DNA from 2 places in the Limnohabitans sp. 103DPR2 genome. Region 1 is predicted to be linked to the other one. Evidence: predicted binding sites of a transcription regulator. Region 1 holds the regulator's gene; the other holds the start of a gene.

What was found. The regulator HrcA, encoded in region 1, represses chaperone genes, less so after heat shock. The targets are predictions, from matches to a motif close to TTAGCACTCNNNNNNNNNGAGTGCTAA.
Region 2: the regulator HrcA is predicted to act here: its motif matches at 2,177-2,203, upstream of groES (co-chaperone GroES).

Annotation. Positions count from the first base shown of each region.
Region 1 covers NZ_CP011834.1:908,145-924,149, forward strand. The annotation lists gene mutM (bifunctional DNA-formamidopyrimidine glycosylase/DNA-(apurinic or apyrimidinic site) lyase) at 1-730, shown strand, start outside; gene mutY (A/G-specific adenine glycosylase) at 715-1,791, shown strand; gene rapZ (RNase adapter RapZ) at 1,767-2,624, opposite strand; gene recN (DNA repair protein RecN) at 2,645-4,309, opposite strand; gene L103DPR2_RS04480 (NAD kinase) at 4,313-5,209, opposite strand; gene hrcA (heat-inducible transcriptional repressor HrcA) at 5,238-6,242, shown strand; gene L103DPR2_RS04490 (VOC family protein) at 6,264-6,791, opposite strand; gene hppD (4-hydroxyphenylpyruvate dioxygenase) at 6,801-7,880, opposite strand; gene L103DPR2_RS04500 (hydroxymethylglutaryl-CoA lyase) at 7,873-8,808, opposite strand; gene L103DPR2_RS04505 (Y-family DNA polymerase) at 8,839-10,122, opposite strand; gene L103DPR2_RS04510 (LexA family protein) at 10,150-10,590, opposite strand; gene L103DPR2_RS04515 (helix-turn-helix domain-containing protein) at 10,818-11,057, shown strand; gene L103DPR2_RS04520 (HipA domain-containing protein) at 11,054-12,313, shown strand; gene L103DPR2_RS04525 (DUF1330 domain-containing protein) at 12,333-12,620, shown strand; gene L103DPR2_RS04530 (MBL fold metallo-hydrolase) at 12,717-13,682, shown strand; gene L103DPR2_RS04535 (TetR/AcrR family transcriptional regulator) at 13,732-14,379, shown strand; gene L103DPR2_RS04540 (Bug family tripartite tricarboxylate transporter substrate binding protein) at 14,485-15,486, shown strand; gene L103DPR2_RS04545 (tripartite tricarboxylate transporter TctB family protein) at 15,526-16,005, shown strand, end outside.
Region 2 covers NZ_CP011834.1:704,986-720,990, reverse strand. The annotation lists gene L103DPR2_RS03465 ((2Fe-2S)-binding protein) at 1-389, opposite strand, end outside; gene L103DPR2_RS14470 (HTH domain-containing protein) at 499-999, opposite strand; gene L103DPR2_RS14465 (hypothetical protein) at 1,015-1,638, opposite strand; gene L103DPR2_RS14460 (AlbA family DNA-binding domain-containing protein) at 1,657-1,968, opposite strand; gene groES (co-chaperone GroES) at 2,290-2,577, shown strand; gene groL (chaperonin GroEL) at 2,663-4,309, shown strand; gene L103DPR2_RS03445 (cupredoxin domain-containing protein) at 4,466-5,437, shown strand; gene pgi (glucose-6-phosphate isomerase) at 5,475-7,028, opposite strand; gene tal (transaldolase) at 7,038-7,994, opposite strand; gene zwf (glucose-6-phosphate dehydrogenase) at 8,075-9,544, shown strand; gene L103DPR2_RS03425 (MurR/RpiR family transcriptional regulator) at 9,548-10,393, shown strand; gene L103DPR2_RS03420 (metal-dependent hydrolase family protein) at 10,398-11,636, opposite strand; gene L103DPR2_RS03415 (ABC transporter substrate-binding protein) at 11,783-13,375, shown strand; gene L103DPR2_RS03410 (ABC transporter ATP-binding protein) at 13,462-14,481, opposite strand; gene L103DPR2_RS03405 (ABC transporter ATP-binding protein) at 14,478-15,476, opposite strand; gene L103DPR2_RS03400 (ABC transporter permease) at 15,502-16,005, opposite strand, start outside.

The DNA.
Region 1 (16,005 bases):
CAAGCCATTGCGTTGGCCTTTGGGTGTGGCCCCTTCGGTTTTGGTGGGGCAAAGCGTCTTGCGCGTGCGCAGACGCGGCAAGTACTTGCTGCTGGACATGGACCGCGGCGTGTTGATGCTGCACTTGGGCATGTCGGGCAGTTTGAATTTCGCCCCAACGCAGGCGCCTGCTGGCAAACACGATCACATGGACTTGGTCACCACCCAGGGTACTTTGCGCTTGCACGACCCTCGAAGGTTTGGCGCTGCCGTTTGGTCGGCGTCAGAACATCACGAGCCTGCCCTGAAATTGCTCAGCAAATTGGGCATGGAGCCCCTGACCGATGGCTTTGAATTGAAGTTGTTTCAAGTAGGGCTTAAAAAGCGCTCTGCGCCCATCAAACAAGTGTTGTTGGCGGGTGATGTGGTGGTGGGTGTTGGCAACATCTATGCCTCGGAAGCCTTGTTCATGGCCGGTATCAAACCTACTGTGAAAGCCGACAAAGTGAGCGGCCCTCGGGTGGCCAAGTTGCACGCGGCCATTCGCCAAGTGTTGGCACGCGCCGTCGAACAGGGCGGCAGCAGCCTCAAAGATTTTGTGAATGCGCAGGGCAACACCGGGTACTTTCAATTGGAAGCCGCGGTGTATGGCCGAACGGGCTTGCCTTGCCGGACATGTGAAACGCCCATCAAGCAAATTGTGCAGGGGCAGCGCTCTACTTTTTACTGCCCCGTATGCCAAAAGCGATAAAACCTGCGGTCAGTTTGGCCGAGACCTTGGTGGCATGGCAGAAGGTGCATGGCCGCAACCACTTGCCCTGGCAAAACACACGTGATCCTTATCGGGTGTGGTTGTCTGAAATCATGTTGCAACAAACGCAGGTCAGTACAGTGCTGGCGTACTACGCCAAGTTTTTAGAAAATTTTCCCACTGTGGCCGATTTGGCGGCAGCGCCCCAAGACAAAGTGATGGGCCTGTGGAGTGGATTAGGCTATTACAGCCGTGCGCGCAATTTGCATCAATGCGCCAAAGATGTGGTGTCACGCTTTGGTGGTGAGTTTCCAAACAATTCAGAAGCCTTGATCACCTTGCCAGGTATCGGCAGATCCACTGCGGCCGCTGTGGCGTCGTTTTGTTTCTCGGAACGTGTGGCCATCATGGATGGCAATGTGAAGCGTGTTCTCACGCGCGTGTGGGGCTTCGCAGATGATTTGTCGGTGGCCAAGAACGAAAAAGTGTTGTGGCAAATGGCGCAAGAGGCGCTACCTACTCGAAACCTCCAAACCGCCATGCCGCGCTACTCACAAGCCATCATGGATTTGGGGGCCACGGTGTGCTTGCCGCGCAAGCCCCATTGCGATGAATGCCCTGTGCAAACGCAATGCAAAGCCCATGCACTTGGCGAACCCGAAAAGTATCCCGTCAAAACGCGCAAGCTCAAACGCAGCAGCGAAGTGCTGTGGCTGATGCTGGCGCAAAACGCGCGGGGTGAGGTGTGGTTGGAAAAAAGACCTGCGTCTGGCATCTGGGCCAGCCTTTACAGCTTGCCTGTCTTTGATTCAGAGGAAGCGATGCAAGCTGCTTTAACGCCGTCATTGCAAAAGGCTTCGCTTGCTGGCGCTTTGAAGTGGGACGTGTTGCCTGCTTTCAAACATGTGCTGACGCACAAAGATTTGCATTGTCACGTGGTCAAACTCAAAGCAGTCAAAGGAGCGCCTGTGTTGTCCGAGGGCGCGTGGTGGTCAGAAAAAGAATGGACCTCGTTGGGCTTGCCACAGCCCGTGCGTCACTTGCTGTCGAGTTCTCTGTGACGCTTTAAAGTCAGCCAATTGGCAGCAAAGCGCTGGCTGAGTTTTTCGACCAAATAAACCGAACGATGTTGACCACCCGTGCACCCAATGGCCACGGTGATGTAGTTGCGGTGGTCTTTTTCAAGCGCAGGTAACCATTGGTCTAAAAAACTCTCAATTTGACTTTGCATCAAATTGACTTCGGAATAGCTTTGCAAAAACTTTTGCACAGGCTCGTCTTTGCCCGACATGGGGCGCAGCGCCGACTCGTAGTGCGGGTTGGGCAACATGCGTACATCAAACACGTAATCGGCATCGAGTGGGATGCCGCGCTTGAAGGCAAAGGATTCAAACACCAAGGTGAGTTTGGCAGCGGGCGAGCTGACCAAAGATTTCACATAGCTTTGCAGCTGTGCGGCGCGCAGCAAGCTGGTGTCGATGATGTGCGCAGATTCGCGCAGATTGGACAAGAGCTCGCGTTCGTACTCAATGGATTCGGTCAGCGCGCGTTCGCCTTCGGCCGCATTTCTGCCAGACAAAGGGTGGCGACGTCGTGTCTCGGAATAGCGGCGCAGCAAAGTGTCGGACGCAGCATCGAGGTAAATGGACGTGACTTGAAAGCCTAAATTGCGCAAGACTTCCAATTGACCCGGCATCATGGGCAAAGAAGTGGCACTGCGCACATCAATGGCAATGGCCACACGCTGTTCTTTTTGATCACGCTCTAGTTCAGCAAACGGAATGAGCAGTTCGGGTGGCAGGTTGTCGACGCAATAAAAACCTGCATCTTCCAGCGCGTGCAAAGCCACGGACTTTCCGGAACCCGACATGCCAGTGATCAATACGATTTCCATGATGTCCAGACTTCAGAAATTTACTTGGTCAGCATTTCGCGCGCATGCGCCAAGGTGGTGGCAGAGAGTTTTTCGCCGCCCAGCATGCGTGCAATTTCGGTCACGCGCTGCTCACCGGCAATGTGCGACACGTTGCTGCTCACACCTTCTTTGCTGCTCGACTTGCTCACCAGCAAATGGTGGTCTGCGCAAGAGGCCACTTGGGGCAAGTGGGTGACGGCCAGAACTTGGCGGTGCACGCCCAATTGCTTCATGAGGCGGCCTACTGTTTCGGCCACAGCACCGCCAACACCCGAGTCAACCTCGTCAAAGATCAAGGTGCCTGCTTCGCCCAACTCGCTGGTGGTGACGGCAATGGCCAAGGCAATGCGCGAGAGTTCTCCGCCAGACGCCACCTTGCCAACAGGGCGAGGCGTGCTGCCAGCGTGACCCGCTACCAAAAACTGAATGTCTTCCAAGCCATGCTGCGCAGCATCGTCTAATGCAATCAGAGCCACTTCAAATCGGCCACCTTGCATGCCCAAGTTTTGCATGGCCTGCGTCACAGCTTGTGACAATTTGGGCGCCGCTTTTTTGCGCTGTTGCGACAGTTTTTTAGCCTCGGTTTGATAGGCTTGACCGGCCGCTTTGGCTTGTGCTTCCAAGCCTTCTAAATCGCTGGCAGCTTCCAAGGCATTGAGCTCTTGTTTCCAACCTGCCAGCAAGCCCGCGAGTTCTTCGGGGGGGCGTTTGTAGCGGCGCGCTAAAGACATCCACTGCGACATGCGCTGATCCAGCTCGTTCAATCGATCGGGGTCTAAATCGGTTTTGCGCAAATAACTTTGCAGTGAATGCACTGCATCCTCGGCTTGGGCCAAACTCGACTGCAGCACTTCTGCAATGCTTTGAAATTCGGGCTCGACGTGGGCTTGATCTTGCAAATTGCTGATGGCTTGGGACAGCAAAGCAATGGCGCCGCTAAGGCTGCCCATGCGTGCTGACTCGTCGCCATCCAGGGCGGCCAAGGCCGACTGGCCGGCATCAATCAGGGCTTGCGCATGCGACAGGCGCGTGTGCTGCGTGTTGAGCTCTTCCCATTCATCCAAGGCGGGTGCCAGTTTGTCGAGCTCACCAATTTGCCAGGCCAAGCGCTCTTGCTCACGGCTTAAGGAATCTTGTGCGCTCTTGGCTTGTTGCACCGCTTGCTGGGCTTGACGCCAAGTTTGCCAAGCAGTTTTGAGTGCATCGGTGCTGATGCCCGCATAGGCGTCAAGCAAGCCGCGCACTGCATCTGGGCGCGTGAGGCTTTGCCAGGCGTGTTGGCCATGGATGTCGAGCAGCATTTCGCCCAAGGCGCGCAATTGGGTGGCAGTGGCTGGGCTGCCATTGACCCATGCGCGGCTTTTGCCTTGAGGGTCGACGCTGCGTCTGAGCAAAAGTGTGTCAGCGACTTCGAATCCTGCTTCTTCTAAAACCGCGTTCGCTTGCGGCGGGCAGTCAAATTCAGCTGACACTTCGCAACGCGCGGCACCTTCGCGCACCACGCTGGAATCTGCGCGTTCGCCGAGTGCCAATTGCAGGGCATCGATCAGGATGGATTTGCCAGCGCCTGTTTCGCCTGTGAGCACGCTGAAGCCTTGCGATAGATCGAGGTCGAGTTGGCGCACGATGACAAAATCGCGCAGACTGATGTGACGCAGCGCCATGGCTTAAACGCCTCCCTCGTTCCAGTGCATTTTTTTGCGCAAGGTGTCAAAGTAGTTCCATCCTTGTGGATGCAAAAACCGCACTTTGTGAATTGACTGCTCGACGGTAATTTGATCGCCCAACAACAGGCTGGCCAAAGACTGCATGTCAAAGTTGGCACTGGCGTCGCGGCCCGACACAATTTCAATGCTGATGTGCGAGGTGTCCGGCAACACGATGGGACGATTGGACAGTGTGTGCGGCGCAATAGGGGCAATGACCCAGCCGCCCAAAGTGGGATGCATGAGCGGGCCACCGGCCGACAAGGAATAAGCGGTGGAGCCTGTGGGCGTGGCCACAATGAGGCCGTCGGCACGCTGCGTGGCCACAAAGCGGCCATCGACTTCAATGCGAAGTTCCACCATGCCCGAGGTGGCACCGCGGTTGACCACCACGTCGTTCATGGCAAAGGTGTCAAACACACAATGCTTGTCGCGCCACACCTTGGCGTGCAGCATGCTGCGCTGCTCTTCTTCAAATTGGCCCACCAGCATAGGCTGGAGGGTTTGCTCAAACTGGCCCATGGGAATATCAGTGATAAAGCCCAAGCGACCTTGGTTGATGCCAATGAGCGGCAATCCGTATTGCGCCACCTGGCGGCCAATGCCCAGCATGGTGCCATCGCCACCAATCACCACGCCCAAATCGCATTGCTGGCCGATTTCGGCCATTTTGAGGGTGGGGTAGAGGTTGAGGCCTAGATGCTCGGCGGTGCCGGCTTCCAGCACCACTTCGGCGCCGATGCGACTGATGAATTGGGCCACATCGTCCAGTACCCGACGCGAGCTTTCCAAAGCCGCGCCAGAAACCACGGCGTGGTACTTGCCAAAAAGCGCAACGTGACGAAATTTAGACTTCATTCGCAAATTACATCATTAAAATGACCGAATGCTAGATGATCGTGCCAAGTTATTGCTCAAAGCGCTGGTTGAACGCTACATTGCGGACGGCCAGCCTGTGGGGTCCCGCACGCTGTCCAAGGCGTCCGGGCTTGAATTATCCCCTGCCACCATTCGAAATGTCATGTCCGACCTCGAGGAGTTGGGCCTGATTGCCAGTCCGCATACATCGGCTGGCAGGGTGCCCACCAATAGGGGTTATCGCCTATTTGTCGACACCATGTTGACGGTTCAAAAGGGCGAATTGCCCACCCAAAGGCTGGCGCCTGACCAACCGCAAAAGGTCATTGCCAACGCCGCCAACCTGTTGTCCAGTTTGTCGCATTACGTGGGTGTGGTGATGGCGCCTAAACGTGCGTCGGTGTTCAGGCACATTGAATTTTTGCGTTTGTCTGAAAAACGCGTGTTGCTGATCATTGTCTCGCCCGAAGGGGACGTGCAAAACCGCGTCATCTTTACCGAGGCTGATTATTCACAAAGCCAGTTGATTGAAGCGTCCAATTATTTGAACGCGCATTACGCGGGCATGGCCATCGAACAAGTTCGCATGCGTGTGAAGCAAGAGCTGGTCAACTTGCAGTCTGAAATTGCCAGCCTCATGCAGGCTGCGGTGCAAATGAGTTCAGAGGCTTTGAGTGAAGACGAAGGCGATGTGGTGATTTCTGGCGAGCGCAACTTGTTGTCGGTGAGTGACTTCTCTAGCGACATGGGCAACTTGCGTCAGGCCTTTGATTTGTTTGAGCAAAAAACGCAGCTCATGCGACTGCTCGATGTGTCTAGTCAGGCTGATGGTGTGCGTATTTTCATTGGCGGTGAAAGCCAGTTTGTGCCCATGCAAGAGTTGTCGGTGGTCAGTGCGCCTTATGAGGTGGACGGCCATGTGGTGGGCACGTTAGGCGTTATTGGTCCGACACGCATGCCCTACGAGCGCATGATTCAAATTGTGGACATCACGTCCAAGATGGTGGGCAACGCTTTGAGTCAGTCGAAGTAAATCGACTGACTCGTTTTTCAATCAAGAAGGTTCATGCATCCAAGCCGCATGCTTGGGTGCGCGCTTGGTTTTGCTCCACTCGTTCAGCATGTCCCACTTCACTTCGTCCAAGGTTTTGTACATCTCGGGCGTGCCGGTGTTGGTGGCCAGTTCCAAACGGTGACCGTTGGGATCAAAGAAATAAATGCTTTTGAAGATGGTGTGGTTGGTGGGGCCCAACACTTCAACGCCATTGGCCTCTAGCTTGGCTTTGGCGGCCAGCAAGGTTTCCATGCTGTCCACTTCGAAGGCCATGTGCTGCACCCACGCAGGGGTGTTTTCATCGCGGCCCATTTCGGGCGAGTTGGGCAATTCAAAGAAGGCCAGCACGTTGCCACCACCTGCATCCAAAAAGATGTGCATGTAAGGATCGGGCGCTTTGGTGGAGGGCACCAAGTCTTCGGCAATGGCCAGCACAAAATCCATGTTCAAGTTTTTGGCGTACCACTCGACGGTTTCTTTGGCGTCTTTGCAGCGATAAGCCGCGTGGTGAATTCTGCTAATTTTCATGACATTCCTTTAGGCGTCTATTTGAAGGGCGCCACGTCTAATTTGATCACGTTCCAAGGACTCAAACAATGCTTTGAAGTTACCTTCGCCAAAGCCCTCATCGGCCTTGCGCTGGATAAATTCGAAGAACACTGGGCCCAACAAAGTTTGCGAGAAGATTTGCAACAACAAACGCTTTTCGCCATTGGCCGTGGAGCCGTCCAACAAGATGCCGCGTGCCTGTAATTCTGCCACTGGTTCGCCATGACCTTTCAGGCGCTCTTCCAGCATCTCGTAGTAGATGTCGTTGGGGGCCGTCATGAGCGGAATGCCGGCCATTTGCAGGGCGTCAACGCTTTTCATCAGGTCGTCCGTGCGCAACGCAATGTGCTGAATGCCTTCGCCGTTGAACTGCATCAAATACTCTTCAATTTGTCCGCCATTTTTGCCAGATTCTTCGTTCAAAGGAATGCGAATGAGGCCATCGGGTGCCGTCATGGCGCGGCTGGTGAGGCCGGTATGTGCGCCTTTGATGTCGAAGTAACGGATTTCGCGAAAGTTAAAAATCTTCTCGTAAAAAGCGCCCCAAAACGCCATGCGACCCTTGTACACATTGTGGGTAAGGTGGTCAATGATTTTGAAGCCATGGCCCACGGGGTGGCGGTCTGCACCTTCAATGAATTCAAAGTCGATGTCGTAAATACTCCTGCCGTCTTCGTAACGATCGATCAAATACAGGGGCGCACCGCCGATGCCTTTGATGGCGGGCAGTCTTAACTCCATCGGCCCTGTCGGCACCTCGACGGGTTGCGCGCCCATGTCTAGCGCACGAGCGTAGGCTTTGTGCGAGTCTTTGACTCGAAACGCCAGCGCGCAAGCGCAAGGACCATGCTCTGCGGCAAAGTAGCCCGCCAAGCTTCTGGGTTCGCGGTTGACAATGAAATTGATGTCGCCTTGGCGGTACAGAACCACGTCTTTGGAGCGGTGTTTGGCCACCAAAGAGAAGCCCATTTTTTCAAACAAGGGCTCTATGACACCCGCCACGGGAGATGCAAACTCTACGAACTCGAAACCGCACAAACCCATCGGGTTGTCAAACAAATCAGCCATGAAGTGCTCCTTTGAAATTCTTGGGCAAGCCAGCGCGCCACAAAGTGCCATTGGTTTGTTCCCCTGTCAGCCATCCAGCCACTTGCTGGCGCAAGGCCAACAGTTTGGGAATATCGATGCCCGTCTTCACGCCACACGCTTCCAGCATAAAGGCCAAGTCTTCGGTGGCCGCGTTGCCGCTGGCGCCAGGTGCATGGGGGCAGCCGCCAATGCCGGCGAGCGACGCATCAAAGCGTTGAATGCCCAGGCTGAGCGTGGCATAGGCGTTGGCCAGTGCCAAGCCGCGCGTGTCGTGAAAGTGGCCGCAGCAGAGTTTGTTGCCAGCGATGCGCAAGGCTTTTTCTACCAGCACGCTGACCGAGTGCGGGTCGGCATAGCCCACGGTGTCGGCCAAACTCACGCGGTCTGCGCCAGCGTCTAACAAGGCCTGCATGAGGCGCAGCACTTCTTCCACTTTCACTTCGCCTTGCAAGGTGCAACCAAACGCAGTACCCACACCCCCTTCAATAAGGGTCTTCTTGCCAGAGGCATCGCGTGCTGCGCGAATGCGCGCCAGCTCTTGCACCACTTCATCGGGCGTTTTGCGCAAGTTGGCCAGGCTGTGTGCATGGCTGGCCGACAAAGGCAAGACCATCAGGTCGGCATCGCCTTCCAATGCGCGTTCGGCACCTTTCAAATTGGGGATGAGCACAGAGGCCGCGAGGCCGGGCAGTGTTTTGGCAAAGGCCAGTACGTCCCAGGTGTCTGCCAGTTGCGGCATGAGTTTGGGCGGTACAAAAGAGCCCACTTCAATTTCGCGCTGACCAGCCGCGTAGGCCTGCTTGACCCACTCTATTTTTTGCGCTGTGGGCAAAATGGTTTGAATGCTTTGCAGGCCATCGCGCAGACCGACTTCTCGAACGATGGCAGTGGCGGGCAAAGTGGGCATGGTGGTGTTTTTAATGGCGAGAAATTCATTCTAGACCACTGGCACCTCTGTCCAATCGGTGGTGTAGTTGGGCGATCGTCTTTCTTGCCGCATTTGCCACCCGCTGTAGGCGCCTTGCGTGGACACCTTCACTGCGCCCCGGCCAAAGCGTTGGTTCAGGGCGTCCAAGGTTTGCATGAGCGTACCTTGCGCAGGCGCAGGCTCTTCTAGCAAGTCGCCTTGGTAGTGCGTGACGGGGCTGATGTCGCTCAACACAATGCCGGCTTTTTTGTATTGGTACTCGGGCTTGTACATGCGCTCGCACAGCGCGTCTACCCATCTGAAAATGACCAGGCTGTCGTTGGTGGGGTAGGGCAGTGGCACGGCCAAGCTGGGTGAGTACTGCGGTAAGTCTTTTCTAAAACGATTGGTGTGTAAAAACGCTTGAATGACAGCCGCTTGGCTGTTTTGTGCGCGCAGTTTGGCGCAGGCGTTGGCCACAAACGTCGACAGCGCATCTTTTAAAACAGGCAGTTCGGTGACCATGTTGCCAAACGACCGGCTGGAAATGATTTGCTGTTTGTCGGGTGTAATTTCTTGCAAATCGACGCAGGGTATTTCTTGTAATTCGCGTTGGGTTTTTTCTATCACCACGCCAAAGTCGGCGCGCAAGGTGGGCGTGTGTGCGGTTTTTAAATCTTGCACCGTGTGAATGTTGTACTCGGCCAAACGCTTGGTGAGCTTGCGACCCACGCCCCACACTTCCTCCACAGGCAATTGTGTGAGTAGCTTGTCTTTTTGTGCTTCAGTGAGCGCGTTGAAATTGAACACACCTTGCGAGCGTGGATGCTTCTTGGCCACATGGTTGGCCAGCTTGGCCAGTGTTTTGGTAGGCCCAATGCCCACGCAAACTGGAATACCCGTCCACTGCATCACGCGCTGGCGCATGGCGTAACTCACCTCGCGCAAGTTGGGTGTGCCGGTGAGGTCGACAAAACATTCGTCAATGGAATACACCTCCGAGCGCGGCGAGTACTCGCTCAAAATTTGCATCACGCGGTTGGACAAGTCGGCGTACAAAGCGTAGTTGCTGCTGAGTGCAAACACACCGTGCTCTGCCACCAATGCTTTGCACTCAAACCAAGGCTGGCCCATGCGCACGCCCAAAGCCTTGGCCTCGTTGGAGCGCGACACCACGCAGCCATCGTTGTTGGACAGCACTACCACGGGCACGTTGCGCAGGTCGGGGCGGAACAAGCGTTCGCAGCTGACGTAGAAGTTGTTGCAATCGACCAGGGCCAGTTGTTGAACGGGTGCTTGTGGGGCAGAACTCATAGCGATGCACGACAGGTTGATGAGGTGTCAATACAGCTTGTGCAAGTTGTAAGTGACCACGCCCCAAACGCTGAGCTCCTCGCCGCTCTTGACCACAATGGGTGGGTACAAAGCGTTTTCGGCGACCAGCTTGACCACGCCACCGCGCTTGTACAAACGCTTCACGGTGAACTCGTTGTTGAGCACGGCCAGCACAATGTTGTTGTGCTTGGCTTCAATGGAGCGATCGATGACGAGGGCGTCACCTTCGTAAATGCCCGCGCCCACCATGGAGTCGCCCTTTACTTTGAAAATGAACGTGGCCTCTTTGTTGCGAATGAGGTGGTCGTTGAGGTCAATGCGTTTTTGGGTGTGGTCGGCTGCGGGCGAGGGAAAGCCAGCGGGCACTTTCCAGGCGCACATGTTGAGCCACAGCTTGGGGGCGGTGGGGTTTATTGGCTGAGGTGTGATGAAAGCAGTTGTAGGCATGCTTCAAATATACTGTACGAAAATACAGCATTCAAGCTGAAATTTTGAAGAGAAAAATGAAATAGCAAGAAAAATTCAAAGGCACTGCGATAATTTTCAATTTATTTTGTTCTCTAAGGATCAAATAGTTAATCATTGGATAAATTTCTAATAATTTTGATCTCATTGGAGCAAAATATGGGTTAAAAAGCCATTATCAAATTAATGTGTTCTTATAAGATCAAATTATGAAGATTGAAACATCACGCATCCATGAGTTGGCCAAAGCGCTAGAAACCGAGCGCAAACGACAAAAATTGTCTCGTGAAGAGGCTGCTGCAGTTTGCGGTGTGAGTACTTCATTCATTCGAGATGTGGAGGCCCATCCAGAAAGCTGCAGTCTTGGCAAGCTTGTGAGGTTGGCCAGTGGCTTAGGGCTCACCTTTCACATCACAGGCTTGTCGCAGACCGAAGGCGACCCATCATGATCCGACTGCGTGTGTGGGCTAACGCCCAACCAATGGGGTGGTTAGGCCATGAGATGGCGCAGTATTTTTTTCAATATGACGAAGAATGGCTCAAGGCCAAAGATGCCTTTCTGCTTGCGCCGCAGTTTGAATTGCGCAAGGAGCCTTATAGAGGCGACGCGGTCAAGACCTTCTTTGGCAATTTATTACCAGAGGGAACGCCACTGGATGAGGTCCTGAATCAGATTCAGCTTCGAGGTGCCAACACCTTGGAGTTGATCGGTGAGTTGGGAGCCGATTTACCGGGCGTTTTGTCTGTATTGCCAGATCATGTCACCCCCAATCAACTACAAAAATACAGCGAGCTGTCAAAAGCGCAACTCAGTGCCAGGGTCAACGCACGTGCAGACAAGCAAGCACTCCTGACTTCGAACGCGCAAACCCGAATGTCACTGGCTGGTGCGCAAGACAAAGTTGGTTTGCGTTACGACGATCAGCGTGGTCTTTTATACGACAGCGTTGCTGGCGCACCTACCACGCACATCGCCAAACCAGACTCTAGGTTGGTGCGCTACCAGCCCAGTGCGATCAATGAATACCTGTGCATGAAATTGGCTGCAGAAATGCAATTGCCTGTGCCACCTGTTTATTTACTTCGCTTGCCTGAAGCGCTTTACGTCGTGCAGCGCTATGACCGTGTTGTTGTCAATGAAGAGATCATTTGTTTGCATCAGATTGACGCCTGCCAGTTGTTGGACGTCGGCTCTGACTGGAAATACGAGCGTCAAGGTGGGTTCGTCAGCCTTAAAAAAATTGTGCATGCGTTTCGAGATTTGAAGCTCTCGGGTAAAGACTTGTTGTCTGTACAACGCTGGGTCATGTTCAATTACTTGATCGGCAACAGTGACGCGCATGCCAAAAATATTTCGTTAATGATTAACAGTCAGGGGTATGTGCTTGCGCCTTTTTATGACCTTTTGTGTGTGCAGGCCTACGGTGACAACGATTTGGCACTTTTTATTGGCGATGAAAACACCTACCAAGCCGTAGGCGCACATTCATGGGAGGCGTTTTGTGCCGATTGTGAATTTGGCTTTAAACCCTCTATGGCATTGTTCAGAAAAATGGCCAAAGACATTGGCAAGTCTTGGGAGAAAACGGTGGGTGCAGCAACTCGCCAGCTTCAGCTAAGCACTGCTGAGACTTTGCTGATAGAAAAAATCGGCGCCATCATCCGTTCTAATAGCAAAGCTGCTTTGTCCATGACATCTAGCTGATCAAACACAAGGAGACCCTATGAGCGCTTATGTGATTTTTGATGTGGAAATTTTTGACTTAACCCGCTACCAAGAATTCATGACGGGCGTTAAACCGGCCCTAGAAGCTGCGGGTGGCAAGTACTTGGCACGGGCCGGCGAGCACCGCGTTTACGAAGGTGACTGGGAGCCTCGGCGCATCGTCATTTTGGAATTTCCCGACATCGCTGCGTTTGAAAGCTTCTACAACGGGCCCATCTACCAGGGCCTTAAAAGCATTCGCGATGAATGCAGTCGCGCGCGCTTGGTAGCTGTACAGGGCTTGTAAGTGTCAAGGCACTGGAAGGGTTATTTCAAAGTACGAGCGCACTTCTAAGTACGCCATTGGTATATTGAGTGTTTATAAAACTGAGGAGACCTCATCATGTTGGACAGACGCTTGTTTTTGGGTGCTGGCATTGCCGGCGCATCCGCTCTTACTTTCTCATCGGTGTGGTCACAGTCGGCCCCCAACTTCGGCTTGCCCGACCTGCCTGCCGTTGGCCACAAGCGCATGAAGCTAGGCAAGATGGAAATCATCGCCTTGAACGATGGCGCTGTGCGCCGCCCCTTGGGCGAAGAGTTTGTGACCAATGCCCCCCTGGAGCAAGTCAAAGCTTTGTTGGCCAGCCAAAACCTGCCCACTGATTACATCGATGTGCCCTACAACCCCTTCTTATTGATCAATGGCGATCAGCGCTACTTGTTTGACACCGGCTTTGCCGACAATGGCCCGCCCACCACCGGTAAACTGGCCGCCAACTTGGCTGCCGTTGGTCTGAAAGCCTCCGACATCAACAACGTGGTGCTGAGCCACTACCATGGTGATCACATCAATGGCTTGCGCAACAAAGCCGGCGAATTGGTGTACCCCAATGCCCGCGTCCACGTGCCCGCCACAGAACACGCTTTCTGGATGGACGATGCCCGCATGGAAGCCGCACCCCCCGCCATGAAAGGCGCCTTCATGGGCGTTCGCCGTGCATTGGGTAATTTGGGTGGCGATCAGTTGGTCAAGTTTGAATCCGGCGCTGCGGTGGCGCCTGGTATTACTTCTGTGGCGGCGTTCGGCCACACCCCAGGCCACACCTTGTTCCGCATGGACTCTGAAGGCCAATCGTTTGCCTATGTGGCCGACATTACCAATGTGCCTTCCCTGTTTGCCCGCGCACCCGATTGGGCTGTCTTGTTTGACATGAACCCTGCCATGGCACGTGTGTCTCGTCGCCGTGTGTTTGACATGTTGGTCAAAGACAAAATGATGGCGGGTGGCTTCCACTTTCCGTTCCCAGCGTTTGGCACGATGGAAGCCAGTGGCAACGGGTATCAGTTCAAGCCTGTCGCTGCGTGATCAACACATGTCCTTGACTTAATTAACAATTTGGTTAATTATTCGGGGCATGAGTGTCCAAAAATCTTCACAAGTTATCAAGACGCGAGACGCTGAAAGGTCTCGCGCAATCATCCTCAATGCAGCCCTCGAAGAGTTTGCGCTATTTGGCTTGGGCGGCGCCAGAATTGATCGCATTGCAGAGCGGTCCAACCTGAATAAAAGATTAATCTACTACTATTTCACAGACAAAGATCAACTCTTTCAAGCTGTGCTGGAAAGTGCTTACGAGCAGATTCGCGAAAGAGAAAAGAAGCTCAATTTGCAATCTCTTGAGCCAGCCATGGCAGTCAGAACCCTGGTTGAATTCACCTGGAATTACTACCTAGAGCATCCGGAGTTTTTAACCCTCCTCAACAGTGCAAATCTGCATAAAGCAAGACATATTCAAGAGTCACCTAATGTGCGGGCGCTTAACTCACCGCTGATTGAGTTGCTGGGCGAAATCTTAGAAAAGGGTCGGCTCTCTGGCGAGTTTCGGGGCGGTATTGATCCTGTGCAGCTTTATGTTTCTATTGCTGCACTTTCCTATTTCTATTTGTCCAACAATTCCACCTTGTCTTCCATCTTTGGCCGCGACTTGATGAGCCCCAAAGCCAAGAGCGAACGCTTGTCACACATGTGCGAAGTGATCCTAGGGTATGTCCTGAGGAACTAGATTTGATTGGATATTGACAGGCCTTAAGCCCTCTCTAGAATTAACTGAATGGTGAATTGCCTGCTCATTTCACCGCAATGATTTTTCACCCAATGGAGATATGTCATGAAATTCACCCGTCGACCTGTATTTGCTTTGATGTTGGCTGCCTTGCTTGCCACGCCTGCATTTGCACAATGGAAGCCTACAAAACCCATCACTTTGATCGTGCCTTGGGCGCCTGGTGGCTCCACCGATCAGGTCACGCGTGTCACGGCGGCTGAACTCGAAAAACACTTGGGTCAGAAAATCATCATCTTGAATCAACCGGGCGCCTCGGGCTCGGTGGGCACTAAAAATGCATTAGAAGCCGCCAAAGATGGCTACACCTGGACGGCAGGTGGCGCCAAAGACTTGGGCAACTACAAAGTCTTGGGCATGATCGATACCAGCATCAAAGATTGGAACTTGTATCTCAATGTGGCCCACGTGGCAGTCATTGGCGTCAATGCTGACACGCCCTACAAAACCATGCCTGACTTACTCAAGGCCATGAAAGAAAAGCCTGGTTCAGTGTCAGTCGCTACTGCGGGTGTTAACTCCAGCGGTCATGCCGCCATTGAGGCTTTGGCCCGTGCCGCAGGCATTACCTACAAACACGTGACTTACGACGGTGGCGCACCAGCAGCCGTGGCCGCAGGTTCAGGCGAAACACAGGTGACCACGCAATTGGCTGCCGAACAAACCGACATGATTCGCGCCAAGAAAATTCGTCCGTTGGCAGTGGTCAGCGACAAGCCGCTTGAAATGGAAGGCGTGGGCACTGTGCCGCCCCTGTCTCAATTCATTCCAGGCTTCAAAGATCCCATCAATTACTTTGGTATTTTTGTACCCAAGTCGGTGCCCGCCGAAGTGACTCAAACACTGGACAAAATTTGGGCCACTGAAATGGTCAAAAACGCGGCCTTGCGTACTTACGCGCAATCTCGCGGTGCTATGTTTGCACCGATGCATGGTGCTGAGGCGCAAACCGCGGTGTTCCCTGCGATTCAAGCGTATGCATGGACTCAGCACGCAGCCGGTAAAGCCAAGGTATCTCCCGATACGGTGGGCATACCTAAGCCATAACTTCAATGACTTGCATTCCACTCAATAAGCAAATCAACAATGTCTAAAGCCTCATCCTCCTCACGGTCTGATCTGTGGGGAGGTTTTTGCTGGGTTGCGGTGGGCGCTTTCATCCTGATGGAGTCCATCAGGATGGAGCGCTTCGACAACATGGGTGCAACGCTCTACACCTACCCAGGTTTTGTGCCGGGCATTATTTCTTGCGTCATTGTGTTGCTGGGCCTATTCATGATCTTGCGCGGTATTAAAAATAAAGTTGCGTCAGATCCCAATGCAGAGACTTTGTTCAACCGGAGATTTGCCATCTCTTTGGCCTGCATGTTGGTATTTAGTTTGGTGCTGCTTGCACACGCTCACTTTTTGGTTGCCACAGCCTTATTTGTTGGTGTGTTTACCTTTTTGTTTGCCAATGAAGAAACACCTTTGCTAAAGCGCCTGACAAGTGCCATCATCAATGGTGTGATTTCCAGTTGCGTTGTTTTTTTCTTGTTCCAAGAAGTTTTCTTGGTCAGATTACCT
Region 2 (16,005 bases), 200 kb from region 1:
TGTCGTTCAGAAACAGTCGCTTGCGCATTCATCAGCAAAGCGGTCGCGCTGATCAGCAAGCCACTGGTGCAGTAGCCGCACTGTGCCGCTTGTTCGGCAATGAAGGCCGATTGCAGTGCTTTCAAGTAAGGCGTACTGGGCAAGTCGGGGTTCTGTGCCGACTCTAACGTCACAACACTGCGTCCCACCAATGCATCCACCGGTAATTGGCAGCTTGGCTTTGATTGGGCATCGATCAAAACATGACAGGCCCCACATTGCTCTTGGCCGCAGCCGTATCGACTGGCCGTTAAGCCCAATTGATTGCGAATAGTTTGCAGAGCGGTGCTGTCAGCGCCTGATTTGAAGGTGACAACTTGACCGTTGACATTCAACTGATGGGTTTGCAAGATGGTGGCTCTACTCTTTGTGAGCGGTCATATTAAAGGATCCTTTAATACGGCAGATCTAAATTAAAAAATACTTTAATTTGACCCGCGTAGAAATCATCGATTCCTATCATTTCAGAATTTTCCAAAAGCCGCCCTTTGACGGACCAATTCGCTCAAGTCGACCGTCAGCGCGCAAAGATTGAATGGCACGCTCGATGGTTCTCTCCGATAACTCAAGGGTGATTGCAAGCTCAGCTATCGTTAAGCTTGAGTCCTGCTTGATGAGACTCAAAATCTCCAAAGTAGGTTTCCCCGACAATTTCCCCGACATTTTCCCCGACATTTTCCCCGACACGGTCTCCAATGCACAGTCCATTGTCAGTAACGACTGGTCATACGGCTCAAATAACTCCTTCATTTTCAGCAACCGCCCCTCACTTTGCCAACTGGTCAAAATGCGGGGCAATCCTGATCCAGCGCGCTCGCCCAAGTTGATCATCAAGAACATTTGTTGCAGCGTGCGATTCCGGCAATCGCTTTCCCCGCCTTTAAGCGCCTGGGCAACGGGAACACGCAGCGCACCAGGATTGCGAAACTCAAAACCTGAAGGCCTTTTAATGACCCGCACCGAAGCCCGATCTGATTAGTCGGCATGGACCAAGGCCTCCCGCAGCGCTTGATGAATAGGCGTGTCGTCTACACGCTTGTCGCCCTGCAGATGAAATGGCACCTTTAAATCGGCCGTCAATTTGCGGATGACCTTTCTGTAAAAGTCAAATAAATTACCTGACCAAGTGCCGTCTGGCACCACCCTGTCTAGCCATCGAACAGAGGTATTGGGTTCATAGGGTTGTTCTTGGTAATCCACAAAATACATTGGGGCACAAGTCATGATGGCTGGCCATTGACCAAACATCAGCAAGCCAGCCAATGTGAGTCCGTTCTCTTTGGTTTCTCTGTCTTCTCGCCAGGCCCCTAGTAAGTGCAGAAACTCGGTGTCGTCCGCCCCTACCCATGGATGCCCGGACTTGTAACTTGCAAACTGATTTCGGTAAGCATGCAAACTCTCTAGGTCAATGTCATTCAAGCCATATCGATTGCAGATGTACGTATCTCGGCTGTCTTGCACCTGTTCTGCCAACATGCGTTTGACTGTGGTGTCATCGCACTTGCGGTCACCATCATTCAGCCGACGATAAGTGTTGCCAAGAGGCTGACCGTTCAGGTAAACCGGTTTGTCTTTTCGACCCGCCTGCGGTATGGACAAGATTAAAACAGCCTGACCCTACAAAATCACCTCCTGCACATCAATGTCGTTGAGTAGGTTGACGCTGACTTTGCCGGCATTGTTCAAGTTGTTGAACAAATCGGACCGCACTTTGTTGATGTCTTTCACCCCAAGCACACTGAATACGCCCGATTTTTCTTGGATACCCAAAATTACCAAGCCTCCATGCGCGTTAGCCATGGCAGAGTAGGTTGGCCAGAAATCCTTGGGTACTTCGCCTTGGCCAGAGGCACCTTGAGCAGCCTTGCATTCCAGTTCTAGGCTTTCGCGCAACAAACCTAAGTCCTCTAGTGAGGTTAGCTTGGTCATTCTGTATCTCTTTGCATGTTGAAGGCTCGCATAATTTATTAGAACTTTTTATTTCAATTAAAAGATTAACAAGCTATCAAGCAATTGCAAGCTTTGAAAGCAAATGCAAGATCTACCTAATAAAACTAAATCTGCCTGCTGCATAACCCCTTTCAAATCCCCTCATTTTTCAAGCCACCTCTTGAAATCCTCCCAAACACCCTTATCATTAGCACTCGCAGGAGATGAGTGCTAACAACCTCAGCACCCTCCAAAGAACCCTAAAGTATTCAATTTTGAATACTTTTTGTTTTTAACCTTGTTTCATATTTAGGAGATGCAATGAAACTACGTCCTCTCGGCGATCGCGTGATCGTTAAACGTGTCGAAAGCGAAACCAAAACTGCCTCTGGCATCGTGATCCCTGATGCAGCTGCTGAAAAGCCTGATCAAGGTGAAGTCTTGGCCGTTGGCCCAGGCAAGCGCAACGACAAAGGCGAAGTGTTGGCCATGAACGTGAAAGTCGGCGACCGCGTGTTGTTCGGCAAGTACAGCGGCCAAACCGTCAAGGTGATGGGCGATGAGCTGTTGGTCATGAAAGAAGAAGACCTCTTCGCGGTCGTGGAATAAATATTTTTTGTGGGACTGATCGGCCATCGCGCGAAGCGCATGACCGCTCTATCCCCAACTGATTAACTGAATTTAGGAGCTAAAAATGGCAGCAAAAGACGTAATTTTCGGCGGCGAAGCCCGCGCACGCATGGTTGAAGGCGTGAACATTTTGGCCAACGCGGTCAAAGTAACTTTGGGACCTAAGGGTCGCAACGTGGTGCTCGAGCGCTCTTTCGGCGCCCCCACCGTGACCAAGGACGGTGTGTCCGTGGCCAAAGAAATCGAACTCAAAGACAAGTTGCAAAACATGGGCGCCCAGATGGTCAAGGAAGTTGCTTCCAAGACTTCTGACAACGCTGGTGACGGTACAACAACTGCTACCGTGTTGGCACAAGCCATCGTTCGCGAAGGCATGAAGTACGTTGCCGCCGGCATGAACCCCATGGACTTGAAGCGCGGTATCGACAAAGCTGTCACAGCCTTGATCGAAGAGTTGAAGAAAGCCACTAAGGCCACTACAACCACCAAAGAAATCGCTCAAGTTGGTTCTATTTCTGCCAACAGCGACCACAGCATTGGCGAGATCATTGCTAAAGCCATGGACAAAGTGGGCAAAGAAGGCGTGATCACTGTTGAAGACGGCAAGTCACTCGACAACGAACTCGACATCGTTGAAGGCATGCAATTCGACCGTGGCTACCTGTCACCCTACTTCATCAACAACCCCGAGAAGCAAGCTGCTTTGCTCGACAACCCCTTCGTGTTGTTGTTCGACAAGAAAATCAGCAACATCCGTGACTTGTTGCCTACATTGGAAGCCGTTGCAAAAGCTGGCCGTCCTTTGTTGATCATTGCTGAAGAAGTTGAAGGCGAAGCCTTGGCAACTTTGGTGGTCAACACCATTCGCGGTATCTTGAAGGTTGTGGCTGTGAAAGCGCCTGGCTTCGGTGATCGTCGCAAAGCCATGTTGGAAGACATCGCGATCTTGACCGGCGGTAAAGTGATCGCTGAAGAAGTGGGCCTGACACTCGAAAAAGTGACATTGGCTGACTTGGGTCAAGCCAAACGTATCGAAGTGGGCAAAGAAAACACCATCATCATCGACGGTGCAGGCGCAGCTGGCGACATCGAAGCACGTGTGAAACAAATCCGCGTTCAAATCGAAGAAGCCACTTCTGACTACGACCGTGAAAAACTGCAAGAGCGCGTGGCCAAGTTGGCTGGCGGTGTTGCCGTGATCAAGGTTGGCGCGGCCACCGAAGTCGAAATGAAAGAAAAGAAAGCCCGTGTTGAAGACGCATTGCACGCTACTCGCGCTGCTGTGGAAGAAGGCATTGTGGCTGGCGGTGGCGTTGCCTTGTTGCGCGCTCGTCAAAACGCTGGCGCCATCAAAGGCGACAACGCTGACCAAGACGCTGGTATCAAGCTGGTGTTGAAAGCCATCGAAGCGCCTTTGCGCGAGATCGTGTACAACGCAGGTGGCGAGCCATCTGTGGTGGTGAACGCTGTGATGGCCGGCAAAGGCAACTACGGCTTCAACGCTGCCAACGACACCTACGGTGACATGATTGAAATGGGCATTTTGGACCCCACCAAAGTAACACGCACAGCTTTGCAAAACGCAGCATCCGTGGCTTCTTTGATGTTGACCACAGAGTGCATGGTTTCAGAAGCACCGAAAGACGACGCACCTGCCGGTGGCATGCCTGACATGGGCGGCATGGGTGGTATGGGCGGCATGGGCATGTAATTGCCCGCTGCCTCAAGGGTCTGCACAGACCTTTGACCTCGCACAAGAAACCCCGCAAGAAATTGCGGGGTTTTTTTTCGACCGCGCATTCTCAAAACAAGTCATCTAAGATGAGCTCGTGAATTACTTAACTTCTTATCAGGTAATCAAACACCCATGACCGCAAGCTTTCAAATTCAACACAGCGCCATGCTGCTCAAATATTCGGGCATCAGCTTTATTTCCGGCGCAGTGAACCATGGTTTCTTCAGTGGCGAACGTTCCCTCTGGACTGCAGCAATAGGCATCGTCCTTTTTGTGGCCGGCGCATGGATGGAGCACCGCAGTCAAAACAACACGCAAAGTTTGATTGAATCACTTTGGGTGGGCACGTTGCTGTCCATTGGTTTAGGCTTCTTCACAGGCGGACTACAACATTTTCCTGACTCGCCTGCGCGCAGTGCGTGGGTGGTGCCATTAGGATTCGCCATTTCTATTTTGGCGCTGATGTTCACACTCAAAATGCGCATGCAACGCGCATTGATCGTGTATTCATTGAGCTTGGGGCTTGCGGTTTGCGCCAGCAGTTGGGCCGCTTATCAAGCCTTCGAGCGCAACCCAGAATGGGCGGCTGGTGGTCATGCACATGGCGCAGAAGACGCGCATGACACACACAGTGCGCCCGACAGCACACCCATGCACAGCGCAATGGTGATCGATCGCACACTCCAAGTCGACATGAACGACACGATGCGCTTCACACCCGATCTGTTGCAAGTTGCAGCGGGTGAAACGCTCAAATTGGTGGTGCACAACAGCGGTAAATTGCCGCATGAAATGGTCTTGGGCTCTGAAGCCGCGCTCCAAGCCCACGCGGTTGAGATGAAACAATCGCCAGGGCACTCAGGCGGGCACGATCACGCTTCTGGCAATGACTTGCTGGCACTGAGCGTCAAACCAGGCGAAACCAAAGAATGGGTGATCAAGTTCGACCAAGCTCAAACTTTGCAGATGGCTTGCCTCATCCCAGGTCATTTTGAAGCCGGTATGAAGGGGCAAGTGATTGTGCAGGACAAGGGGGCAACAACGCCATCAGCGCAAACGAAAAAACCCGTCAACGAACACGATCACAGTAGCCACAAGCACTGAAGAAAGCTGGGCCAGAAATGTCTGGCCCTGTTCAAATTCAAGCTGCGCGAACCCTTTGCAGCAATTGGGCTGTAGAGGCATCTAGCCCGGCAACATCACCCGATTCAAAGCGAGCATGAATGTCTTTGGCCAACACTTTGCCCAACTCGACACCCCATTGGTCAAAACTGTTGATACCCCACACTGCACCGCTCACAAAGACGCGGTGTTCTTGCAAGGCAATCAAGGCGCCCAAATTGAAAGGCGTTAAGTCTTCCAGCAAGATGAAGGTACTGGGCCTATTGCCTGCAAAGTTTTTATGACCCCCTGCATCCGACTTGCCCACCATCAAGGCCTGCGCTTGCGCCAGCACGTTGGACAACAACAAAACTTGGTGATCGGGCAACGCATGCGTGGCATTTTTCACCGCCACAAACTCCAGCGGCACCACATCGGTTCCTTGGTGCAGCATTTGGAAAAAAGCATGCTGCCCGTTGGTACCAGGCTCGCCCCACAACACCGGTGACGTGCCATAAGGCAAAGCTTGTCCCGCATGGTCCACTTGCTTGCCGTTGCTTTCCATCTCGAGCTGCTGCAAGTAAGGCGCAAAACGTTTCAGGGCGCTGTGATACGGCGCAATGCACCGGCTGGTGTAGTGCAAAAAGTTGCGATACCAAACATCCAACAAGCCCAAACGGATGGGCAAATTCTGCGCCGCATTGGCATGCAAAAAGTGCTGGTCCATGGCGTGTGCGCCCGCTAAAAATTCACGGAACTTGTCCGCTCCAATGGCAATCGCCAAAGGCAATCCAATGGCCGACCACAATGAATAACGACCGCCGACCCAATCCCAAAAACCAAAACAAGTTTGAATGCCAAACTGGCCAGCGGCTTCGACATTGGTGGTGAGCGCTGCAAAGTGACGCGCCACATCGGTGCCGCCTTGCGCTTCAAACCATCGCTTGGCCGACAAAGCATTGGTCATGGTTTCCAACGTGGTGAAGGTTTTAGAGGCCACCAAGAACAAAGTGTTCTCTGACTTCAAGCCCTTCAAAACCTCATCAAGCTCATGACCATCCACATTGGACACAAAGTGAAAACGCTTGCCCTGCAGCGCATAAGACTGCAAAGCCATCACCGCCATTTGCGGCCCCAAATCAGAGCCGCCAATGCCGATGTTCACAACGTCGGTGATCTGCGTGTCCAAGCGAATCTTCTCAGCATACGACAGCATCGCATTCAAAGTCTGGTGCACATCGTTCAACGCTGCCTTGACTGGTGCTGGCAGCGCTTGCGCAGCGGCACCTTCAGCAGGATGGCGCAACAACCAATGCATCACAGCGCGTTGCTCAGTGTTGTTGATGGCCTCACCTCGGGACATGCGATCGCGATGCGTCAACACACCGGCTTGCGCCGCCAAAGCCAACAATTGCGATTCAACCTTGGCATCCCAATGGTTCTTCGACAGATCAGCAAACACGCCGGGCGCTTCTTGACTGAAACGCGACGCACGCTTTGCATCGGCTGCAAACGCATCGCGCAAATCAAATCCAGAAAACGCCTGGGCCAGTTCGCTCAGGCCCTGCCAAGCGGCTGTTTGATCTCCTCGCATCGCGGTCCTTTATGCCTTTTGCGCAGCCAACATCAAGCCTTCTAACTTGATGGCATCGACACAGAAAGCACGAATGCCTTCCGCCAATTTCTCTGTGGCCATCGCGTCTTCGTTCAACGCAAAACGGAAACTCGCTTCGTTGTATTGCACCAAAGGCAAGTCCATGCCTTTGGCCGCTTGCGCGTCCAGTGCAGGTGTCAAGGCCTTGTCATTGGCGGCCAACAAGGCCAACAAGTCGGGACTGATGGTGAGCAAGTCGCAACCTGCCAAAGCCACAATCTGGCCGACGTTGCGGAAGCTGGCGCCCATCACCTCAGTGGCAATGCCATTCTTCTTATAGTAGTTGTAGATGGCACGCACAGACTTCACGCCAGGATCGTTGGCGCCAGCATTTGTCGCTTCATCCCAAGCTGCGCCCGCTGTCTTTTTGTACCAGTCGTAAATGCGGCCCACAAAGGGCGAGATCAGTTGCACTTTGGCTTGACCACAGGCCACCGCTTGCGCAAACGAGAACAACAAAGTGAGGTTGGTGTGAATGCCTTCACGCTCCAACTCGGCGGCCGCTTGAATGCCCTCCCAAGTGGCGGCAATTTTAATCAACACGCGATCACGCGTAATGCCCTGCGCCCCATACAGGCTCATCAATCGGCGCGCACGCGCCAAGGTGCCTGCAGTGTCAAAGCTCAAACGTGCATCCACTTCGGTCGACACACGGCCAGGAATGGTCTTCAAAATTTCACATCCAAAGCGCACCAACAAATGGTCCATCACCACATCAAGCGGCTGCCCCTTGTGGGCTGCAACAGACTCCGTCAGCAATGGTGCATATTCTGGTTTTTGCACCGCCTTCAAGATCAAGGAAGGGTTGGTGGTCGCGTCCTGGGGCTGGAACTGGGCCAGTTGTTTGAAATCACCGGTGTCAGCCACCACGGTGGTATGAGATTTGAGGGCGTCGAGTTGGTTCATATCAAAAAATTTAAAACAAGGCTTGAATTATCGATGAAACAAAGTTACATTACAAACTCATTTTTATGTAACAAATAAACATGTCTTTCGATTTAGTCTTTTTTGGCGGCACTGGCGACCTGGTTTGGCGCAAATTAATGCCCGCCCTTTTTCAGGCATTTCGCCACGGCACCCTGCCCGAAGGCGGCCGCATCATTGGTGTCGCACGCGATGCCATGAGCGATGAGCAGTATCGCACCCTCATCCAGTCTCGCTTTGAGCAAGTCGAGGGCGCCAAACGCCCCAACGACGAAGAATTTGCCCGCTTCAAAGCCATGCTCCATTACGAGCGTGTGGACTTGTCCAATCCAGCCGATTACGCCAAATTGGCCGGGCGTCTGGCCGAGCGTCAAACCGACCATGTGGTGATGTACCTCGCCACAGCCCCCAGCTTGTTCAATACCGTTTGCGAGCAACTGGCCGCAGCCCAACTCAACACGCCCAAAACGCGCATTGTTTTAGAAAAACCCTTGGGCCACGACCTCAAATCCAACCGCGCCATCAACCAAAGCGTGCGCCAGGTCTTTGAAGAGCACCAAATCTTCCGCATCGATCATTACCTGGGCAAACCATCAGTTCAAAACCTGTTTGCCATGCGTTTTGGCAATGCCTTGTTTGAGCCCTTGTGGCGCCGCGAGCACATTGCCAACATTCAAATCACCATTGCCGAAGAACTGGGCGTTGAAAAACGCGGCGCGTTCTATGAAAACACCGGTGCACTGCGCGACATGGTGCAAAACCATGCGCTGCAATTGTTGTGCGCCATTGCCATGGAGCCCCCCATCAATGCGCACGCCGATGCCATTCGCGATGAAAAGCTCAAAGTCTTGCGCGCCCTCAAACCCTGGACGGCTGAAACACTGGGTCAACACGTGGTGCGTGGTCAATACAGCGCTGGCAATGTGCACGGTCAAGCAGTTCCGGGCTACACCGAAGAATCGGGCGTGAACCCCAACAGCAGCACCGAAACTTTTGTGGCACTGCGCACCGAAATTGCCAACTGGCGTTGGGCTGGCGTGCCTTTTTACATTCGCACTGGCAAACGCTTGGCTTCTCGCGAAGCCTACATTGAGATCAATTTCAGACCGACGCCGCATGCCATTTTTCAAGCCCCATCGGGTGGCGTGAACAAGCTCATCATTCACCTGCAACCCAAAGACGGTTTGGAATTGCACTTGTTCGCTGAAGGCCAACACAAACGCATCAAGTCCGGTCACACAACGTCAGGGGCACTCAGCCCTGTGCATTTGGACTTGGACTTTGACAAACGTTTTGGCAGCGAACGCGTGGGTGCCTACGAGCGTTTGTTGCTGGATGTGCTCGATGGGCGATTGAATTTGTTTGTGCGCAGCGACGAGCAAGAAGAAGCTTGGCGCTGGGTTGAACCTATTTTGCAACACTGGGCTGCGGACACCCAAGGCCCCCGTCCTTATGCAGCAGGCACTTGGGGCCCCAGCGCTTCAAGTGCCATGATTGCGCGGGACGGCTTTTGCTGGTCGGAAGAAACTTAAACCATGTTAGACCGAATCAAAGCCTCACTGCCCTCCCTCGCCCCTGCCGAGCAACGCGTTGGCAAATTGGTTTTGCAAGATCCCCGTGCGTTCGCCAATTTGCCAGTCACGGAATTGGCCGATCGTGCGCACGTCAGCAAACCCACCGTGGTTCGATTTTGCAGAAGTGTGGGCTACGACGGTCTGTCGGATTTCAAATTGAAGCTGGCAGGCAGTGTCAGCGAAGGCGTACCGTTCATCCACCGCAGCGTGGACGCAGACGACAAAACCAGTGACGTGGCGGTGAAGGTCATCGACAACACGGTGGCGGCATTTTTGAAGTACCGCAACGATGCGTCGTCTTTTGCCCTCGACCAAGCCGCACAAGCCTTGGCCGAAACACATGCCACTGGCAAACGCATAGAGTTTTATGGAGTCGGTAATTCTGGCATCGTGGCACAAGATGCACAGCACAAATTCTTTCGCTTGGGCATGAACACCATCGCCTACAGCGACGGCCATATGCAAGTGATGAGCGCCTCGATGTTGGGCAAAGGCGATTGCGTGGTGGTGATCTCCAACTCAGGCCGTACGCGCGATTTGATGGACGCCTGCGACATTGCACGCAAGCGCGGCGCCACCACCATTGTGATCACGGCCAGTGGCTCACCCTTGGCCACTGCAGGTCACATTCACCTCACCGCCGATCACCCAGAAAGTTACGATCGCTACAGCCCCATGGTCTCAAGGTTGTTGCACTTGTTGATCATTGACATTTTGGCCACCACCGTAGCGCTGCGCATTGGCGAGTCATTGCAGCCCGCCCTGCGCGAGATGAAACACAATTTGCGCAGCAAGCGCTACACCTGACACTTTAGGTGTGTTTGTAAAACTTGCCATCTTTCATGATGGCTTGAATGTGATCGCCTTGGCCCAACAAGCAAGACATGTCGTTCAAAGGATTGCCATCGACCAACAGCAAGTCGGCAATGGCCCCAGCTTTCACCACACCCAATTGGCCTGTCATATTGATCAGTTCTGCGGCATTGAGCGTGGCCTGTTGCAACGCGGCGCCGTTGCCCAAAATATCAGCGCGAATTCGCAACTCTTCCGATTGATGGCGATGTGACTCGCCCAACAAATCGGTGCCCAAAGCCATCTTGACGCCGGCTTTGGCCAAGATCTCCAAAGCCTTTTGACCTTGACTTCGCACGGTTTCAATTTTGGCCACCGACACCGCAGGCAAGCCTAGGCTGGCACCTTCATTGGCCAAAGCCTCGTAAGTAATCAGGGTCGGCACCATGTAGGCTTGCTGGTCGGCCATGAACTGCGCGGTTGACACGTCGATCAAGTTGCCGTGCTCAATGCTGCGCACACCATAGTCCACAGCGCGGTGAATGGCTTTGGGCGTGTAGGCATGGGCCATGACATACGTACCGGCATGCTCGGCCTCGTCCACAATGGCGCGAATTTCAGCTTCGGAATAGCCCAGGTAATGAATGGGGTCGTTGGGTGAAGCCACACCACCAGAGGCCATGATCTTGATCTGGTTGGCACCCTTCATGATTTCTTCGCGCACGGCCAAGCGCACGTTGTCCACACCGTCGACCACACGCGCCAGTGCGCCCACACGGCTGGAGCAACCACAAGGCTCGATCACATCACTGCGCGGACGGCCATCGCCATGGCCACCGGTTTGCGACAATGCGCGCCCCGCGGCAAAAATACGCGGGCCTTCCACCATGTCAGTGCGTGTTGCCTCCGCCAAATTCCAATCACCACCGCCCGCATCACGCACGGTGGTAAAGCCGCGCATCAGCATGCCCTTCATGATGGGCAAGGCGCGCAAAGTGGCAAACACATTGGGCTGGTTGGCGGTGATATTGAGGTTCAGGTGCGCCGCAATCACGTGCACGTGGCAATCAATCAAACCAGGCATCAAGGTTTTGCCTTGCGCCTTCACCACTTTGGTGCTGTCGGCAATGAACACATCGGGCTGATGCAGCACCACGGATTTGATCAGCCCGTTTTCGACCCAAACGTCTTGATTGGACTTCAAGGTCAAAGACTCGACATCCAAGACGTTGGCGGATTGAAACAAGATGGCGCTCATAGGACATTCACCCAGACATTTAAAAACCACATTAAAACTCAGAATGCCTGAGTTTGTCGCCCTCGGCATTAACCCTGATGGTCCTTGCGAAATGTCCCTAGCGTCCCCTAGAATGAACTGGTCATTTAACTTAGACAGGATTTAGCATGTACCAACGCTTCCTCAAAACCTCACGCCTGCTGACGCTGGCGATAGGCATGTCGGCAGCCCTGCTTGGCGCTACCAGCGCACAGGCCGTCGAATTCAAATGGGCCGCTCAAAACGACATCTTGACGCTCGACCCCCATTCACAAAATCACGCCACCACCAACAACATCGTGGGCCATACCTACGAAGGTTTGGTGCGCTACGACAAGAACTACAAAGTAGAGCCCTCATTGGCCACCAGCTGGTCCAACATCAACCCCACCACCGTGCGTTTCAATTTGCGCAAGAACGTCAAGTTCAACGACGGTTCTGCCTTCACGGCAGACGATGTGGTGTTTTCCTTTGATCGCATTCGCCAACCTCAAGGCACCATGCAGATTTATGTGGCGGGTGTGAAAGAAATGAAAAAGGTTGACGACCACACAGTGGACGTGATCTTGGACAAACCCAACCCCACACTGTTCAACAACTTCACCACTTTCTACATCATGAGCAAATCATGGTCGGTGAAAAACAAGTCTGAGAAAATTCAAGACTACAAAGCCAAAGAAATTACGTTCGCCTCCACCAATACCAACGGCACTGGCCCCTACATCATCAAAGAGTGGGCGCCCGACCAACGTGTGGTTTTGACGGCCAACAAATCTTGGTGGGACAAGTTGCAAGGCAATGTGACCGACATCATCTACACCCCCATCAAGTCAGACCCCACACGCATTGCTGCATTGTTGGCGGGTAACGTCGATGCCGTCACCGACCTGCCCACACAAGACGTTGCACGCCTGCGCAACACACCTACCTTGTCTGTGCTCGATGGTCCTGAAGTTCGTACCATCTTCTTTGGCTTTGATTTGGGCAGCGACGAGTTGAAATACGCGCCCAAAGGCAAAAACTTCTTCAAAGATGTTCGCGTTCGCAAAGCCTTGAGCATGGCCATTGACCGGACCGCCATTCAGCGCAGCATCATGCGCGGTATGTCTGTTCCAGCCAGCCTCATCATTGCCCCTGGCGTGAACGGTTACAACGCCGACATGGACAAAACAGGTCCTGCCGACGTAGAAGGTGCTAAGAAATTGTTGGCCGATGCGGGTTACCCCAACGGTGTGGAGTTCACACTTGACTGCCCTAACAACCGCTACGTTAACGACGAAGAAGTTTGCCAAGCTGTGGTCAACATGTGGGCCAAGATTGGTGTGAAAGCCAAGCTGAACGCCATCAACTTTGGTCCTTTCATTTCCAAGATCCAAAACTTCGACACCAGCGCTTACTTGCTGGGTTGGGGCGTGGCCACCTATGACGCACAGTACTCTTTGCAATCATTGGTCATGACACGTACTTCAGGTCCTGATGGCAGTTTCAACTTCTCCAAAATCAACAATGCCAAAGTAGATGCATTGATCGAAGCCATGAAAACAGAACTCGACAAGTCCAAGCGCGATGCCATGATCAAGGAAGCCTTGACCATCACGCGCGACGAAGTGTTGTACATCCCCTTGCACCACCAGATGCGCCCATGGGCCATGAAGAAAAACGTCACCATGACGCACAATTCAAATGATGCGCCCAAAATGTATTACGTGACTGTCAACTGATCTTCAGTGATTACCACGAAAAAGACGCTCCTCGGAGCGTCTTTTTTTATGCCTGCTGAAGCTCCAAAGAAGCGACTGACAGGGCTTCAGTGTCGCCCTTCTTCCACCGCATGGCACGCAATCTTGATGCCCTTGATGTTTTTCAAAACAGGGCGTTCCGTTCTGCAGCGCTCATTGGCCAAGGGGCAACGGGGGTTGAAGCTGCAGCCAGGTGGTGGGTTGAGTGGATTGGGCACCTCGCCTTGCACGGGGGTCCGCGCACGGCCAGTGTCTTTCATCTTGGGAATGGCATCGAGCAACATGCGCGTGTAGGGATGTTGCGGGTTGCTGAACAAGCTGTGCTTATCGGCCAATTCCACCAACTGCCCCAAATACATCACGCCCACGTTGTCACTCACGTGGCGCACCACCGCCAGGTTGTGCGAGATGAACAAATAAGTCAGGCCGCGCTCGCGCTGCAAATCTTTCATGATGTTGAGCACTTGCGCCTGCACGCTGACATCCAACGCGGAAGTGGGCTCATCGCAGACCAAAAACTCAGGTGCTGTAGCCAATGCGCGCGCAATTGAAATGCGCTGACGTTGACCGCCAGAGAATTGATGGGGGTACTTCACCATGTCGAGGGCAGACAAGCCTACTGACTGCAACAACTCTGCCACACGGGCTTTCAGTTCTTGCTCATCGTGAATCAGTCCGTGTTCTTTGAGAGGCTCACCAATGATGTCTTCCACTTTCCAGCGCGGGTTCAAACTGGCATAAGGGTCTTGGAAAATCATCTGAATGCGTTTGCGCATGGCTTTGGCGTTGTCGGATTTGAACGCTGCATGGGCGTCCTCTCCGTCAAAGGTGAGGCCACCGCGGGTTGGCTCATACAAACCCACCAACAAGCGCGCCACCGTGCTTTTGCCGCAACCGGACTCACCCACCAAGGCCAGTGTTTTGCCGCGTTCAATTTCAAAGCTCACGCCATCAACCGCCTTCAGTAGTTGGCGAGGCTTGCGTTCAATCACCCGACTGAGCCAAGGCGCAGAGACGTCAAAGGTTTTGGCCAAGTCGTGCGCGACCACCAAGGGCTGCTGGTTTGAAGAAGCATTGTGCTGGCTCATCGCACCGCCTCCGCGCTCACTTCGCTTTGCAACCAGCACGCAACATGCGTCTGACCGCTGTGGTCGAACTTGTTCACTTGAGTCAACTCAGGCCTTTCTTGTCTGCACCGATCAAACGCTTGGGGGCAACGAGGGTTGAAGGCACACCCTTGGGGGATGGCATTCAATCGCGGCATGGCGCCATCGATTTGGTTCAAGCGCTCGCGGTCGACTTCCATGTCGGGGATTGAAGCCATCAGGCCTGCGGTGTATGGATGCTCTGGGTGATTGATCACCTGATGCACAGGCCCAACTTCCACAATGCGGCCGGCATACATCACCGCCACACGGTCGCAGGTTTCGGCAATGACGCCCATGTCGTGCGTGATCAGCATCACGGCGGCGCCGCGCTGTTTGCAAATGTTTTTAAGCAAGCTGATGATCTGCGCTTGGATGGAAACGTCCAAAGCCGTGGTGGGCTCGTCCGCCACAATCAGTTGGGGTTCGGCCGCCAAGGCCAAGGCAATCACCACGCGCTGACGCATGCCGCCCGAAAACTGATGGGGGTAGTGGTCAATGCGCTCTGCCGCGGCAGGAATGCCAGTGTCTTGCAACAAAGCGATGGCGCGTTGACGCGCTTCCTGATCAGACACAGGCAAATGCGCCTGAATGGTTTCAGTCAGTTGCTTGCCCACCGAATACAAAGGGTTCAGTGAGGTGAGCGGGTCTTGAAAAATGGCCCCAATTTTGCGACCCCGAATGCTGCGCATTTGGTCGTTGTTCAAATTGTCGATGCGCTGACCTTGGAGCAAAATTTCACCGCCGGCCACACGACCTGGTGGTTCAAGCAAACCAATGATGGACGCACCGGTGAGGGACTTGCCCGCACCCGACTCGCCCACCACACCCAAGATTTCACCAGGGGCAATTTCAAATGAAATTTCGTCCAGCGCACGCAAGGTGCCATGCCGGCTTGGAAACTCCACGACCAAATTTTTAACTTGTAGAAGACTCATGACAACCAGTCAAAGGAATGAGGGCTCAACGCAAACGAGGGTTCAAGGCATCGCGCAGCCAATCGCCCAACAAGTTCACAGACAAGGCGATGAGGACCAAGGTCACGCCTGGGAAAATGGTGATCCACCATTCACCGGAAAACAAAAAGTCATTGCCAATGCGAATCAGTGTGCCCAGCGATGGCGAGGTAGGCGGCACACCGACGCCCAAGAATGACAGCGTCGCTTCGGTGATGATGGCGGTGGCCACTTGAATGGTGGCCAGAACCATCACTGGGCCGAGCACATTGGGCAGTACATGACGGATCATGATGCGAAGGGGTGCAACCCCAGTAACGCGGGCAGCTTGAACATATTCTTTGTTGCGCTCGACCAAGGTGGTGCCACGAACGGTGCGCGCGTATTGCACCCACCCGGTGAGTGAAATTGAAATGATGAGCACGCCAAAGGCCAATGAGTCATCGGCATCTGGAAACAGTGCACGTCCAACACCCGCAATCAGCAAGGCCACCAAGATGGCCGGGAAGGA